Regions from separate parts of the Bacillus sp. PK3-067 genome, predicted to be linked through region 3. Evidence: riboswitches for the same ligand, from Rfam matches in the RefSeq annotation. Region 3 holds a riboswitch; each other region holds the start of a gene.

Region 1 (5,204 bases), 170 kb from region 3:
GATTTCTTCTCCTAGTAAAAAGGTTACGCCGTGTTTTTGTATTCTTTCAATTTCATCCTCTAATGAATCTACCTTAAAGCAAATGTGATGTACTTTTCCTTCTGCCGGAAGAGAAGAGTTATAACCTTCAATGAGTTCGAGTATCGTTTCCTTCGATTCTTCCACACCTAAAAAAGCGAGTTTTAAGTCTGGGTTCGGGTGCCCCATACGTTTAAGGAGCTGTAAGCCGACTACTTCTTCATAAAATGAGATAGATGCTTCTAAGTTTGCAACCATAAGTCCAACGTGTTCTATTCTTCTAACTGGCATGTAGATTCCTTCTTTCTGAAAATTATATACAATATATTATTGAAAATTAAGAAAATAAGCAAGATAAAAACCTTACAAATTTTAGCGTGTTATATGGTATAGTGAGAAAGTATGTTTGGGGAGAAGGAAGGAGATTATACGATGAATACAACTACTCAAACTCCTTCATTATCGGAAACGATGAAAGAGTGGCATTATGCATTAGCATATGAAATTAAACATTGGAAAACGATAGGTGGTAGTAAAATTTCTATCATGAATGGTCGTTTTTTATATACAGATTATGAAAGTACAGTATACGTATTTCAGCTTATTTCGGAAGTAAGCTTACCTGAAGGTTCACCGATTCGAATTGAGTTCGATGGTGAGGAAGCGACAGGAGAAGTATTATCTGTACATGGATTAGAAATAGAACTGAAATTAAATGATTATATACAAGGTGAAATAAGAGAAGCGGTTTTATACAGTGAACCGTGGCAACTTTTAGAGCAACTGCAAGAGCGATTGAAAGAAGCACGTAAAGACAAGCTAAAACGTAATCGTATAAAGCGTCTTGTTGATGGGACGAGCAGTCCGAAACATATTGAGAAGATGAAAAATCCGAAAAATGAACTGGCATATCGCGCGTTTTACAATCCGACAACGTACGTATGGGGACCACCTGGAACAGGGAAGTCTTACAATTTATCACGTATTATTTCGGCTCATTATCAAAAAGGAAAATCGGTACTTGTGTTAGCTCATAGTAACGCGGCAGTAGACGTATTAATGAGTGAAGTAACGAAGCAAATTGAAAAGAAAAAGAAATGGACGCCTGGCGAAATTGTTCGTTACGGTTATAGTCAGCATGAACATATACGAAATCATGAAACGTTACTTGCATCTAAGTTAGTTGAAACGACGAACGGATCATGGGGTGAGGAAAGACTCTACTTAGAAGAGACACGCCAAGATCTTCGTGAAAAAATCTTATCGTATAAAGCAACATCTGCTGATAAGAAGCGTATACAAGAGATTGAAAGTGATCTTCGAAAGCAAAAGGCTAAAATTAAAGAAGTAGAAAAAGAATATATTGAAAATGCGAAAGTAATCGGCGCAACTTTATCGAAATGTGCCATTGATGCGCTAATTTATGAGCGTACATTTGATTTAGTTGTCGTAGATGAGGTGAGTATGGCGTTCGTTCCGCAAATTGCATTAGCTGCTTCACTTGGGAAACGTATCGTCGTTTGCGGTGACTTTTTACAGTTACCTCCAATTGCGATGGCAAATCATGAACTTGTTCGCAAATGGCTTGGGGAAGATATGTTTTACCACGCTGGGATTGTTGAGTCTGTTAATAAATCAGAAGCACACCCAAACCTATTTATGTTGCAGGAACAAAGACGTATGCATGCGGATATATCGAAGTTTACGAATTCGTTTATTTATAAAAATAGAGTATACGATCATCCGTCTGTTTCAGAGCGTAAAGAACTTGCGCAATTGCAACCGTTCGCAAATGAAGCGAGTGTTTTATTTGATACGAGCCAAATGGGAGCTTTTTCGTTAAAAGATGCTGCTTCTGGTTCACGTTTTAACATTATGTCTGGTTTAGTAGCGATGCAAATGATGTTAATCGGATTGTTAGACGGTATTCAATCAATTGGTGTTGTGACACCTTACAGGGCGCAGTCACGCTTTTTATCGACGTGTATTAGAGAAATGTTGCAGAGAACGAAATATCAACACATACCAGTTTTAGCGGCTACAGTTCATAAGTTCCAAGGTTCTGAAAGAGATATGATGATCTTTGATACGGTTGACAGTTATCCACAAGAACGACCTGGCGTACTATTCTTTGACCATAAAAACCATCGCCTCGTCAATGTAGCAGTGACAAGAGCGAGAGGGAAGTTCATTCAATTATCAGATTGCCATTATATGCGTAAAAATCTTTCTAGAAAACAAGCGTTATCGCAATTAACAGCTCATATAGAACGTCATGGAGATGTGTGTGATCGCACGACATCAAGACAATTGTGGGAACGGAAAATTTCGAAACGTTTACGCTGGTTTATGGAAATGAATCTTGAAGAGCCGAAAGGGCTATTAAAAGATATTTTAGCCGCAAAACGAAAAATTATTATTTCACTTCCAAGTACAAAACAAGTAGATAAACGAGTATGGCAAGCGTTCATGCGTACAAATGCACAAATAATAGTTTATAGTGATGGACCAGTTCCACTGAAAAATGTAAAGTTACAAAGACAAAATAAAGCATTCCCGTTTATCGTAATTGATGATGAAATCTTCTGGGCAGGCGCACCGCTCACATCTCAAATGATATTTGAAGGTAGCACGGAATTTCCGTACGTATGTGCAAGACTGCAAGCACCAGAAACAATTGGTGTATTAAAAGGATTTTTAGATATTCGGTAAATTCGGATAGGAATTCCTTGACTTTTACTTGGAATGAACTTAGAATAAAAAATAATTTAATATAATTTTATGAAAATTCTTATCACGAGAGGTGGAGGGACTGGCCCTATGATACCTCGGCAGCGGATTCGTTATGAATACTGTGCCAATTCCAGCAAGGTAACTTGAAAGATAAGAAAGAAGCTCATTTTGACTGTATATACAGAAGCCTCTTTCTATCTTTTAGAAAGAGGCTTTTTTACGTGAAAATAAAAGGAGGAAGAACAATGGGAGCGACAGGAGTAACGTCACAAAGAAAAACAATTGAAGAGAGTATCGAAAGAAATAAGGAAAAGTACATAGAAACAAGTCATGATATTCATGCGAATCCAGAGATTGGTAACCAAGAGTTTTATGCATCTAGAACGTTAAGTTTATTGCTAGGCAGTGCAGGATTTCAGTTGCAGCACAATATAGCTGGACATGAAACGGGATTTATCGCGCGAAAAAGCTCTGGAAAACAAGGACCAGCAATCGCATTTTTAGCGGAGTACGACGCTTTACCAGGACTAGGCCATGCGTGTGGTCACAATTTAATCGGCACAATTAGTGTTGCAGCAGCAATCGCATTATCAGAAACGCTTGAAGAAATTGGCGGGGAAGTTGTTGTGTTTGGTACACCAGCAGAAGAAGGCGGGCCAAATGGTAGCGCGAAATCAAGTTATGTAAAGGCAGGTTTATTTAAAGACATTGATGCGGCGCTTATGATTCATCCGAGCGGAAAGACAGCGACAACGAGTCCTTCACTAGCAGTCGATCCACTTGATTTTCATTTTTACGGAAAAACAGCTCACGCTGCAGCTTCGCCAGAAGAAGGGATTAACGCATTAGATGCGGTTATTCAGCTCTATAACGGTATTAACGCACTTCGCCAACAACTTCCGTCAGATGTAAGAATTCATGGTGTTATTACAGAGGGCGGAAAAGCACCTAACATTATTCCGGACTACGCTGCAGCAAGATTCTTCATCCGCGCAGCAACGAGAAAAAGATGTGCGGAAGTAACAGAAAAAGTAAGAAATATCGCACAGGGAGCAGCGTTAGCAACAGGCACAAAAGTGAAAATCCATCAATTCCAAAATGAAATCGATGAACTACTCGTAACAAAAACATATAACGACGTCGTAGCAGAAGAACTAGAATTATTAGGCGAAGACGTAAACCGTAAAGAAAGAGTGGGTATTGGTTCAACCGACGCAGGAAACGTAAGTCAAGTTGTACCGACAATTCATCCGTACATTAAAATCGGACCAGATGATTTAATTGCACATACGAATGAATTTAGAGAAGCAGCACGTTCAGAACTTGGAGATAAAGCATTAATTACATCGGCAAAAGCATTAGCAAATACGGCGTATCGATTAATTACGGAAGAAGGGTTGTTAGAGAAGGTCAAGGAGGAGTTTAGAGAGGCGCAGAGGAATCAAGGGTAAGGGGATTAAGGTGCTTTTTTCGAATAGCAATCTAATTAATAAGTAGAGATATAAAAAAGAACATTGAAAATCAATGTTCTTTTTTTGTTACTAATCATTGATTTTGTTGGTTTTTCTCAAGAAAGAGAAAATTTTACTGTTAGTGAGGATAATACGTATCCCTTTATTAGAATGACAATTTCTCCTCGAACTCACTCTTTAAAACAATTAAAGGAGATGATAATCCGAATTGCATTAACGAGTCTAAAAACGCAGCGAGGGAATCCATCGAATCGCTCATGACCTTCATCATATAATTAAATTCCCCACTAATTCGATATAAATCTGTTACTTCAGGAGCGGCATTACAAAATTGAATAAAATCAGAGCATTGGCTCGTTTTAAACATGATGAATGCTTGAATGTTTTTATTAATTTTGGAAGGCTCAAATTTCGTTCGATAAGCCGCTATAACTCCTTGATCTTCAAGCTTGTTAATACGTTCTTTTACAGCAGGTTGCGTCATGGATATAATTCGTCCTATTTCTGAAACAGAAATTCTCGCATTTTCATACAACAAGTTCATAATTTTATGATCGATTTCATCCAGTTTTACGGCGTTTTGCATTGTGTAGCCTCCTTATTTTTGTTTTCTAAAGTAAATTACGAATTATAACTATAATATCATAAGCGAATGGACTAAATTACCTATAAATCTATATTTAAAATGATTGGTGTTTACATGAAAATATAAGTATAGGTTTTTATCAAACGGAAATTTAGGAAGGATGGAAAAAATGAAGAATCTTGATGGAAAAGTAGCGTTAGTAACAGGAGCGAGTCGTGGAATTGGCCGTGCGATTGCGATGAGATTGGCGAAAGATGGAGCATTAGTTGCGATTCACTACGGCCGAAATAAAACAGCTGCAGATGAAACGATTAGTGAGATTGAATCTAATGGAGGAAAAGCGTTCTTAATTGAAGCTGAACTTAATTCAATTGATGGTGTCAAAAAGCTAGTAA
Region 2 (5,204 bases), 1.6 Mb from region 3:
AACAATCGAAGCTAACGAGCCATTCGGAAGCGTAGAATCTGTTAAAACAGTTTCTGAGTTATACGCACCTGTAAGCGGTAAAGTTGTAGCAGTAAACGAAGAATTAAGTGACCAACCAGAACTTGTTAACGAATCTCCATACGAGGGTGCATGGATGGTTAAAGTTGAACTTTCTGATGCAAGCCAAGTTGAGAAGTTATTAACTGCAGAAAAATATGCAGAAATGACAAACCAAGACTAATTATAGTCGACTAAAGGACAGCCTTTGTGCTGTCCTTTTTTATTTTTTGTGAAATAATGAAATTCAAGTTATATGTAAATAAATAAGCTATTATGAGAAAAACTGTTTTTTGGTAAGGTTTCATAAGTCTTCACAATCTAAACGAGCCGCTTGCGCTTTTCATTGTCCAGCTCCACCTCCTAGCCCTTCATGTCTAAGAACCTTCCGCACGAGAAGACAAAAAGCGTCTTCTGTGCGAAAGAACCTTAGCCAACAGGGCTAAACAGTCGGTTCCGCTTTTCTTTATGATCCAGCTCCAGCGGCTAGATTGTTCGGTGGCTTCGCTTCTTCCTACAAGGCCAAAAGCGCCTTTACGTCAGAAGCTCCATCCCCCCTCACAATCTAAACGAGCCGCTTGCGCTTTTCTTTTGCAAAAATAAACAGGAAACAACATGAAAATAACGAATATACTATATACTAAGTTCAAGGTTGTATAGTATATGGTGATCGGGTGATGACATATGATTTATGTAGAAAAAGTCATTATTGTAGAAGGTACATCAGATAGAAGAAAGATTGAATCTATTATTCGTGAACCGGTGGAAATTGTTTGTACAAATGGTACAATTGGTTTGTCGAAAATGGATGAGCTCGTTGATCAGTTTTTTGATAAGGAAGTGTATGTGCTAGTGGATGCTGATGATGCTGGAGAAAAGTTAAGGAAACAATTTCGAAAAGAATTCCCGCAAGCCGAGCATATCTATATTGATCGCTCGTACCGAGAAGTGGCAACTGCGCCATCTACACACTTAGCAAATGTATTATGGGGAGCCGACATTGACGTTTATACAGAATATTTACGGTAAGGAATGATAGAAGTGATTGATTGGACAGGAGCCGAAGCTACAGCCCTAATAGAGAACGAAGAAAAAACAGTATTATATGTATATACTCCAATGTGTGGAACATGCCAATTAGCAAAAAAGATGTTAACAGTGGTTGAGATGACAATTGAAGATTTGAAAATTGGGATGTTAGATTTAAATTATGCTCCGCATTTAGCAAAAGAGTATGGGATTGAAAGTGTACCTTGTTTACTTGTTTTTGAAAATGGGACACTGATGAAGAAGATATACGCATTTCATTCGGTTGAATATTTATATACGGAATTAAAGTAGGCGGCAAAAATTTTGCCGCCTCGACATATTTCTTGGGAAATATGTCGAGATGCAGGATGGATACAGTATTTGTCGAGCGAAAATAACAGGATTGCTCTTTAGTGAGAGGGAATGGTATGTAATAGAAAGTGATATGAAGGATGTGATTTAGGGTGAGATTATATTCTTTGCTTCAATCATTTGTAAATTACGCTAATGGTCAATATCATTTAGAACCGCTTTTAAGACAAGAAGAAAAAACTGTTAATTTTCGCTTTGGAGATGAAAGTTGTTCGTTACAAATTTCAAGAGATTATATAGAGTTGGTACATGAGGAAAGAGGAACGGAACAAATCATTTGCTTAGATGAAAAGGATATAGAACAATTGGTGAATGGAAATGTACGATTGCAAATGCTAATGAATGATGGACGTGTACAATATTCGGGAACGTACCGAACGATGTTATTAGTGGAATCGATGTTTCATATATGTAAACCGATGTCAGTAGGTGCTTAAAATTCTGAAGTTTCATTTTTTGCGAAAATTTCTGTTGACATGGTGAGTGTATATTGATACAATTCAAGTCATAAAATATAGACAATTTCATAAATTTCAAATCAGACGAAAATTGAATCTGATTTCTCTTATCAAGAGAGGTGGAGGGACTGTGCCCTGTGAAGCCCGGCAACCGTCAACTTATGTTGAAATGGTGCCAATTCCTGCAAAGCAAATGCTTTGAGAGATGAGAGAGAGGGATAATGTTGTTATATACGCATAAAAACCTTTCTGCTTCTCTAAAGCAGAAAGGTTTTTTTATTGTTTGAATGTGGAGGACATTCAAATAATAAAAGTAATGATAACAGTGGACTACACGCATTAAAAATAAAAAATTGCGGAGTCGACCTAAAATCTTTATGAAATCTAGCTCCAGCGGCTAGAACAGTCGGTCGTTTCATCCCTTCCTATGAGGCAAAAAGCGCCTCTACGTCAGGGATTCAAACGCCCTCTTGTTCTAAACGAGCCGCTTGCGCTTTTTATTTAAAAAAGGGGTGATACACCATGATTCTATTAGAGAATGTAAAGAAAATATATAAAGCAAAAAGCGGTGATGTCACTGCTGTAGATAATGCCAATTTAAAAATAGATAAAGGTGAAATATTTGGTGTTATCGGATATAGTGGCGCTGGAAAAAGTTCTTTAATTAGATTGTTCAATCAGTTGGAGAAACCAACTTCTGGTCAAATTACAATTGCAAATCGTGTCATTTCAGCAATTACAGGAAGCGAACTTCGTAAGGCAAGGCAAGAAATTGGAATGATTTTTCAGCACTTCAACTTACTTTGGTCACGAACAGTACGTGAAAATATAGAGTTTCCACTTGAAATTGCAGGTGTTGATAAAGCGAAGAGAAGAAAACGTGTTGATGAATTAATTCATCTTGTTGGATTAGAAGGAAGAGGAGACGCGTACCCATCTCAGCTGAGCGGGGGACAAAAGCAACGCGTCGGGATTGCAAGAGCATTAGCTAATAATCCACAAGTGCTTTTATGTGACGAAGCAACGTCAGCTCTTGATCCGGAAACGACAGATCAAATTTTGGATTTACTATCAGACATTAATAAGCGCCTTGGTTTAACAATTGTACTCATTACACATGAGATGCACGTAATTCGAAAGATTTGTAATCGTGTTGCGGTAATGGAGAAAGGAAAGATTGTAGAAACAGGTCCAGTACTTGATGTATTCCGTAATCCGAAGCAAGATATTACGAAACGATTTGTACAGCAGTTAACGGATTCTGAAGATACAAATGAAACGATTGAAAGTTTAATTGAAAAATATCCAGATGGAAAAGTAATTCGTTTGCAGTTTATCGGTGAGGCTGTAGAAAGACCAGTGCTTCAACGATTGATGCAACGCAGTGACATAGAAGTTAGCATTTTGCAAGGAAATATCGCACAAACGAATAACGGTTCTTACGGTAGTTTAGTTGTTCATTTAAATGGTGAGGAAACAGCGATCCAGCAAGCAATAGAAGGAATTCATCAAGATCAAGTAGAGCTGGAGGTGATTGCACATGGATAAGTTACTTGCAAATGTTGATTGGAATCAAATGTTAGAAGCAACTGGTGAAACGTTATATATGACGGCAATCGCAGCTCTTGCGACATTTGTTTTAGGACTCATTTTAGGATTGTTACTCTTCATGACAGCAAAAGATAATTTATGGGAAAACAAATCAATTAATACGGTGATTGGAGCATTCGTAAATATATTCCGTTCTATACCATTCATCATTTTAATTATTTTATTAATCCCATTCACAAAGATTCTTCTTGGAACAATTCTTGGAGCAAGTGCAGCTTTGCCGGCTTTAATTATTGGAGCAGCACCATTCTACGCGAGAATGGTTGAAATCGCACTTCGCGAAATTGATAAAGGTGTAATTGAAGCTTCAAAAGCAATGGGAGCAAAAACAAGCACAATTATTTTGAAAGTGTTAATTCCAGAATCGTTACCAGCATTAGTATCTGGTATTACGGTTACGACAATTGCTTTAGTAGGCTATACAGCAATGGCAGGAGTTGTTGGTGCTGGTGGCCTTGGAACACTTGCTTACTTAGAAGGATTCCAAAGAGGGAATAACGATGTAACAATCGTTGCGACAATTTGTGTATTACTAGTTGTATTTTTAATTCAGTGGATTGGTGATAGTTTAACGACTCGAATAGATAAACGATAATAAAAAACGGGAGGATGCTTCAAATGAAAAAATTGTTACTTACGGCACTTATTTCAACTTCAATTTTTGGGTTAGCTGCTTGTGGCGGGAAAGATAAAGATGAAAAGAAACTTGTTGTGGGTGCTTCTAACGTACCGCACGCTGTTATTTTAGAAAAGGCAAAACCGTTACTTGAGAAAAAAGGAATTGAGTTAGAAATTAAAAAATTCCAAGACTACGTATTACCAAATAAATCGTTAGCGGATAAGGATTTAGATGCAAACTACTTCCAGCACATTCCGTATTTAGAAAAAGAAATTAAAGATAAAAAATATGACTTTGAAGTAGCAGGAAAAATTCATTTAGAACCAATTGGTGTGTACTCTCAAAAGTATAAGAGCTTAAAAGAGCTTCCGGACGGAGCGACAATTATTATGAGTAATTCAGTTGCTGACCATGGACGTGGTTTAGCAATTTTACAAAAAGAAGGTATTTTAAAAATTAAAGACGGAATAGATCCAGTTAAAGCAACTCCAAAAGATATTGCAGATAATCCGAAAAATCTAAAATTCAAAACGGATATCGAGCCTGGTTTATTGCCACAAGTGTATAACAATAAAGAAGGCGACGCTGTTTTAATTAACTCTAACTATGCAATTGATGCAAAGTTAAATCCGGAAAAAGATGCAATTGCAATTGAAGGAAATGATTCACCATACGCAAACATAGTAGCTGTTCGTAAAGGCGATAAAGATAAGAAAGAGATTAAAGCTCTTGTAGAAGTATTGCATTCTAAAGAAATTGAAGACTTCATTAATAAAGAATATAAAGGGGCGGTTGTTCCTGTAAAAGAATAATTGCTGAAAAGGGCTGGTGTATGCCGGCTCTTTTTATAACTACATAACTATTGGGGAGAAGGGGAAAGCATATGAAAAAGGTTCTACTGTCAATTGTTACAGCGTTGTCTGTATTTACATTAGCTGCTTGCGGAGGAAAAGAGGAGAATAAGCTTGTTGTGGGAGCTTCTAACGTGCCACACGCTGTTATTTTAGAAAAGGCACAGCCGATTTTAGAGAAAAAGGGTATTAAATTAGAAATTAAAA
Region 3 (5,204 bases):
GTTATTCTTTAATTGCAAGAGTTCATGTACATCGCCAGTATGTATTTTTGCATCTATTTCAGTTTCTAAGTTTAATTGTTTTTTCTCAATTTTTTTGAACCAAAACAAAAACAATAGCTCTGAAATACCAGGTAATTGTTTTTTATAAGCATGTCGGCTATGAAACTGTCCGCCAATCTTTATAAAATATATACAGTCACCTGTAATAAAAACTTTATAATATATATCTGCCGTAAACATTTTAGGCTTTAAAAGATAAAAACTTTTGATCATAATTCCCCCATCAATTTTAAATGTATTTGTATAAACATTTTTAGCTAGATTTGTGCTAAAACATATTTCTCATGTAATGCAACACTATTGTATTTAATCTCCTCTCCCTTTGCAACAGTTGCTTTGAAGCCAGCTAGTAACCTTTCTCTATACTATCCCTATAAGTGCTACCCCATTTCCAACCGTTTTTCTTCTAGTATATTAAAAGCAGAATTTGATACGAGGCTCTATATCAATCTATCAATAAATTACCACTCTGTAAATATCTGAATTTTCTTTATATTGAAGGTTATCTCCTAAACAACCTCGAATAATTGTAATACATATACATAAGGAGGTTGATCTATTTTGTTTCGTTCCTTTACAAATGGTTGCGTCGCCTTAGTGCAACGCTTCTTGCCAGAACCGTTTATTTTATCATGTTTACTAACTGTTTTCGTTATCTTCTTTGGTATGTTTGCGACTCACCAAACACCTGTAGAAATGATTAATCACTGGGGTAATGGAATTTGGGGACTCCTCGCCTTTTCTATGCAAATGGCACTTGTACTCGTGACTGGATCTGCTTTAGCAAATGCTCCTCTTATTAAAAAAGGATTAACGAAAGCTGCCAGACTACCAAAAACAACTGGACAAGGCATTATTGCCATTTCAATTGTAAGTTTACTCGGTGCATACATAAACTGGGGCTTTGGAATTGTTGTATCTGTTTTATACGCAAAAGAAGTGGCAAGGCAGCTGGACGGATTAGATTATAGACTAGCAATCGCCTCTTCTTACTCTGGATTTCTCATTTGGCATGCCGGTCTTTCTGCCTCTATTCCTCTTACGTTAGCAACAGGCGGTGAAACGTTAATTAAAACGACTGCTGGAAGTATTAAAGAGGCGATTCCAATAACAGAAACGTTATTCTCACCATACGCTCTCGTTCCAGTTATTATTTTTCTCATTACGATGCCTCTCATTAATAAAGCGATGCATCCAGATGAAAAACATACGATTACAGTAGATCCTAGCGTGTTCCATGAAGAAGCTGCTGCTCAAGAAGTAGAAAAAAATACGTTCGCTGAAAAGATGGAAAATAGCATTATTATTACACTTTGCGTTGGATTGTTAGGTCTCATTTATATTTTCAATTACTTTTATACGAAAGGTTTTAACCTTACTCTCGATATCGTGATTTTTATGTTATTAATTGCAGGTCTTATTTTCCACCGTACTCCGATTCAGTATATTCGTGCTTTTTCAGACTCTACGAAAAGTGCTTCTGGCATTTTACTTCAATTTCCGTTTTACGCAGGAATTATGGGCATGATGATTGGAGCAAATAGTGAAGGACTTTCACTTGGAGGAGCTATTTCTAATTTCTTTATTAGCATTTCAAATGAAACGACTTTTCCGCTCTTTACATTTTTAAGTGCTGGCATTGTTAACATTTTCGTTCCATCTGGCGGCGGTCAATGGGCTGTGCAAGCACCAATTATGATTCCAGCTGGCGCTGAACTTGGTGTACCTGCTGCAAAAACAGCAATGGCAATTGCATGGGGCGATGCTTGGACGAATTTAATTCAACCTTTCTGGGCATTACCAGCATTAGCGATAGCTGGTTTAGGTGCTCGTGACATTATGGGATTTTGTGTTGTGAACTTACTATATGCGGGTTTTATCATTAGTCTATGTTTCTTATTTATTTAAACAAAAAGCTAGTTTTATACTAGCTTTTTTACATAATAAATCACTTATTTCCCACGCAATTTATAATCTTCTCCCACTCTGATTCCGTAAGATGTAATGACTCAAATGCAAAAAAATCTTCGCAAATTTTTCCGATCAGGTGTGGATGTTCCCTCAAAAAATTCCACTGTAACGCTTTAGGAAGAAAATATGTTTCATATTCTTTACTTCCCCTTACTACCTGATCAACTTCTCTTTCACAAATTCCTCTTATTAAATAATCATTTCTTAACTCTATTTGAATTTGCTGAAATGTTTCGCTGCATTTTTTCAATTGAAGTAAACACGTAACATACTTCCGAAAAAGTTCGCCATCATACTGAACACAGTTTATAATACGATCGACTTCATTCATAATGCACGAGCCTTTTCTTCTATTTGTAATAACCATTTCTCACGCTTTGATACTTTACTCGTTTTCACAGATTGAAACACTGACCGTTTTATATCGCGAATGCCACAAAAACGTAAAATACCTCTCTTCATCATAATCCAATCTGCTGATCGATATAACAATGCGACGTACCATAGAGGCGAGTCTAACGTATTAATAACCCATGCTTTTTTCCCTTGCAATAATCCTTTCGGCAGAGCCCCTTCATATTTATAAGCAAATCCAGCTACGAAAATACGATCGATAAATCCTTTTAAAATTGCTGGCATCCCCCACCACCATATTGGATAGATGAATAGAAGTGTATCTGCTTCTTCTACTAACGTTCTATACCGAGCTGTTTCCTCTTCATTTACTAAATCGCGTCTTTTCTTCTCTTCATTAAATACGAGGACTGGATCAAATTGTTCTTTGTATAAATCAAGTACGGTAACTGAATGATTTGTTTCCTGTAGTCCTTTTTGCACATGATTGAAAATCGCCGCGTTAAAACTTGAAGGGTTAGGATGAGCATATATAATTAGTACGTTCACTACAAAACAACTCCCTCTATACGTTAAAGTTTCTCCTTCTTTAATAACTTCTCTACAATTTGTACGTTTTTCGAACTTTGCAACAATCGATTTAATAATATAAGTAACTCTTCTTTTTCTAAATCTTTCAGTTTCTCTTTAACTGCACTCTCACCAGCACCTTGCATATCATAAACAACTGCCACCATATGTTTACAATAATTTTCATAGGGACACTCACAGTTACTTTCTGAAAAATCTTCGAGATCGATAACTACTTCATAATTCCCTGCATTTCCAGTAACGAAAGCAAACACTTTTTTATCTTGTATTTCAACATCTTCTACATGCCCATCTTCATAATATTCATATCCCTTATCTACAATGTACTTTGGGATCCATTTCGTTATATCTTTTAATAAGTAAGCGTACATAATTGTACCCCTTCCTTTAATTCCCTTTTGACTTCAAAAATCCTGCATGTTATTCTAATTACTGTTAAGTAGCAAGTCTACGTGACAAAACGACTGACACCTATTCGGCGAAGGTGTCTCTTTTCATTTGCAGCCGATATGAATTGCCTCTTTCAGGCACATTCAATTTTTGACACTACACACTCAACACCATTCCCTGTATCAGGCTGCTTTAGCAGTCTTTTACTCTACATACTCCGTTATTTTAAGAAAAAAGAGAGCTTAGCTCCCTTTTCTCGCCTTATACAATACCCCTTTTTCAGCATAGAGATATTCATCAGCTAATGTAATTTTCCCATCCAGTTTTAGTTCGTCTAATAATCTTGATAAATAAAATTGATGCAACATCTTTTTCGTGAATTTTCCTTCATGATGCGAAACGATATGTTCTTGAATATCTAACAATGATATCGGCTTATCTTGCTCTATCATATATTCATAAACTGTACTACGCAGTTTTACGTATTTTTCGAGTGTCACAGTAATGCGCAACCCCTTTCTTCTTAATATAAATTTTCGTAATCGGTTTTTTTGCAATAAAAAAACCTCTCCGATAAGAAGAAGTTACGTATATATCTTCGTCTTATCTCCCAGAACAAATATGTTCTGCTGGAATTAGCACCTGCATCGCGGTTGCTGGGTTTCATCGGGCCAGTCCCTCCACCTCTCTGGATAAGAAAATATTCACTTAATTCTTACTATACGTAATTCCACTTCAATTGTCAAACAAATATAATAAATATAACAAATTATATTTTCTTCCTTACTGTTCATACTACCCATATACGAACATGCAAGGAGGATTATGAAATGCATCAAAATGCTCGCGGATATGTACAAGATTCTTTTCAATCATTACAAGAAGCTAAAAATTGTTTAGAAGAAGCGCTCGAAACAGTTGAAAAAGATTTTAATCGCGCTCGTATTGAACAATCACTTTATGCTGTTGAACAAGCTATTCAACGTTGCGAGTACACCGTTCACATTTTAGAAAAAGATTAAAAACTTCCCATCAATTGATGGGAAGTTTTTTCAAATGGCATACTTCATAATTATTGCCGTTATGATTAAAAAATATACAGAATTAGCAATTTCTAAAATTCCTACTTTCATAATAGAAATTTTTTTGCCATACAACACAATTGCTCGAATGACACTTGGTATAAAAATAAGAGAACACCACGGATTAATCACAAATATGATTATCGTTAATACGATATGATATCCCCAAGATACAAGACGATACTTCGGGTTATTTTTTTCACGAATCATCGTTTTCACATAGAACGTACTACCTAAAAAGTATAAAAATGAAATAAGCGCAATGAATAATGCTGTATGATCGATTTGCTTCATTGAAAAGTAATAACTAATTAACCCACCGATACAAAACACAATAATCGCACAAATATCATTTAATAGTGCTCTTTCATTTTTTTGACGAGCGTAATACATATTCACTATAAATAATGGAATCATTACTATTACGAATAAAAGAATTCGCCACTCATATAATAAAGAAATCATCCCAAATAGGAACGCAATAATAAAATAAATAATGGCAACTTGTAAAAACTCTTTTTTTCGTCTTTGCTTTATGTACGTAAGAAATGGGTACGTAGCTAAATAGATAAAGAACCACGCTAAAAACAATGGAATATGATAAATAGTAGGTTTCCCAAGTATGACACTTAATAAAAAAGGAATAACAAGCATGGCCCATGCACCATGTTGTTTCGGAATAACTAACTTCATTAACTATACACCTCCCTTTTGAAAAAAGTTCTCACCTACAATTATACAAATAATTTTATATAA

The links. Region 3 has a riboswitch for S-adenosylmethionine ahead of M1D73_RS16920 (hypothetical protein). Riboswitches for the same ligand answer to the same signal wherever they lie in the genome.
Region 1: another riboswitch for S-adenosylmethionine. It lies ahead of M1D73_RS16025 (M20 family metallopeptidase); the one in region 3 lies ahead of M1D73_RS16920 (hypothetical protein).
Region 2: another riboswitch for S-adenosylmethionine. It lies ahead of M1D73_RS25540 (methionine ABC transporter ATP-binding protein); the one in region 3 lies ahead of M1D73_RS16920 (hypothetical protein).

The regions. Positions count from the first base shown of each region.
Region 1 covers NZ_CP096490.1:3,123,221-3,128,424, reverse strand. The annotation lists gene M1D73_RS16035 (VOC family protein) at 1-309, opposite strand, end outside; gene M1D73_RS16030 (AAA domain-containing protein) at 421-2,730, shown strand; SAM riboswitch class I at 2,807-2,908, shown strand; gene M1D73_RS16025 (M20 family metallopeptidase) at 2,997-4,202, shown strand; gene M1D73_RS16020 (Lrp/AsnC family transcriptional regulator) at 4,369-4,809, opposite strand; gene M1D73_RS16015 (SDR family oxidoreductase) at 4,979-5,204, shown strand, end outside.
Region 2 covers NZ_CP096490.1:4,933,681-4,938,884, reverse strand. The annotation lists gene gcvH (glycine cleavage system protein GcvH) at 1-241, shown strand, start outside; gene M1D73_RS25555 (toprim domain-containing protein) at 742-1,086, shown strand; gene M1D73_RS25550 (thioredoxin family protein) at 1,090-1,398, shown strand; gene M1D73_RS25545 (hypothetical protein) at 1,551-1,895, shown strand; SAM riboswitch class I at 2,021-2,128, shown strand; gene M1D73_RS25540 (methionine ABC transporter ATP-binding protein) at 2,439-3,464, shown strand; gene M1D73_RS25535 (methionine ABC transporter permease) at 3,457-4,122, shown strand; gene metQ (methionine ABC transporter substrate-binding lipoprotein MetQ) at 4,146-4,958, shown strand; gene metQ (methionine ABC transporter substrate-binding lipoprotein MetQ) at 5,030-5,204, shown strand, end outside.
Region 3 covers NZ_CP096490.1:3,289,736-3,294,939, forward strand. The annotation lists partial or broken gene M1D73_RS16895 (hypothetical protein) at 1-273, opposite strand, end outside; gene M1D73_RS16900 (short-chain fatty acid transporter) at 622-1,968, shown strand; gene M1D73_RS16905 (hypothetical protein) at 2,009-2,362, opposite strand; gene M1D73_RS16910 (NAD(P)H-dependent oxidoreductase) at 2,359-2,934, opposite strand; gene M1D73_RS16915 (SWIM zinc finger family protein) at 2,958-3,347, opposite strand; gene M1D73_RS16920 (hypothetical protein) at 3,609-3,866, opposite strand; SAM riboswitch class I at 3,967-4,065, opposite strand; gene M1D73_RS16925 (hypothetical protein) at 4,197-4,388, shown strand; gene M1D73_RS16930 (YwiC-like family protein) at 4,419-5,141, opposite strand.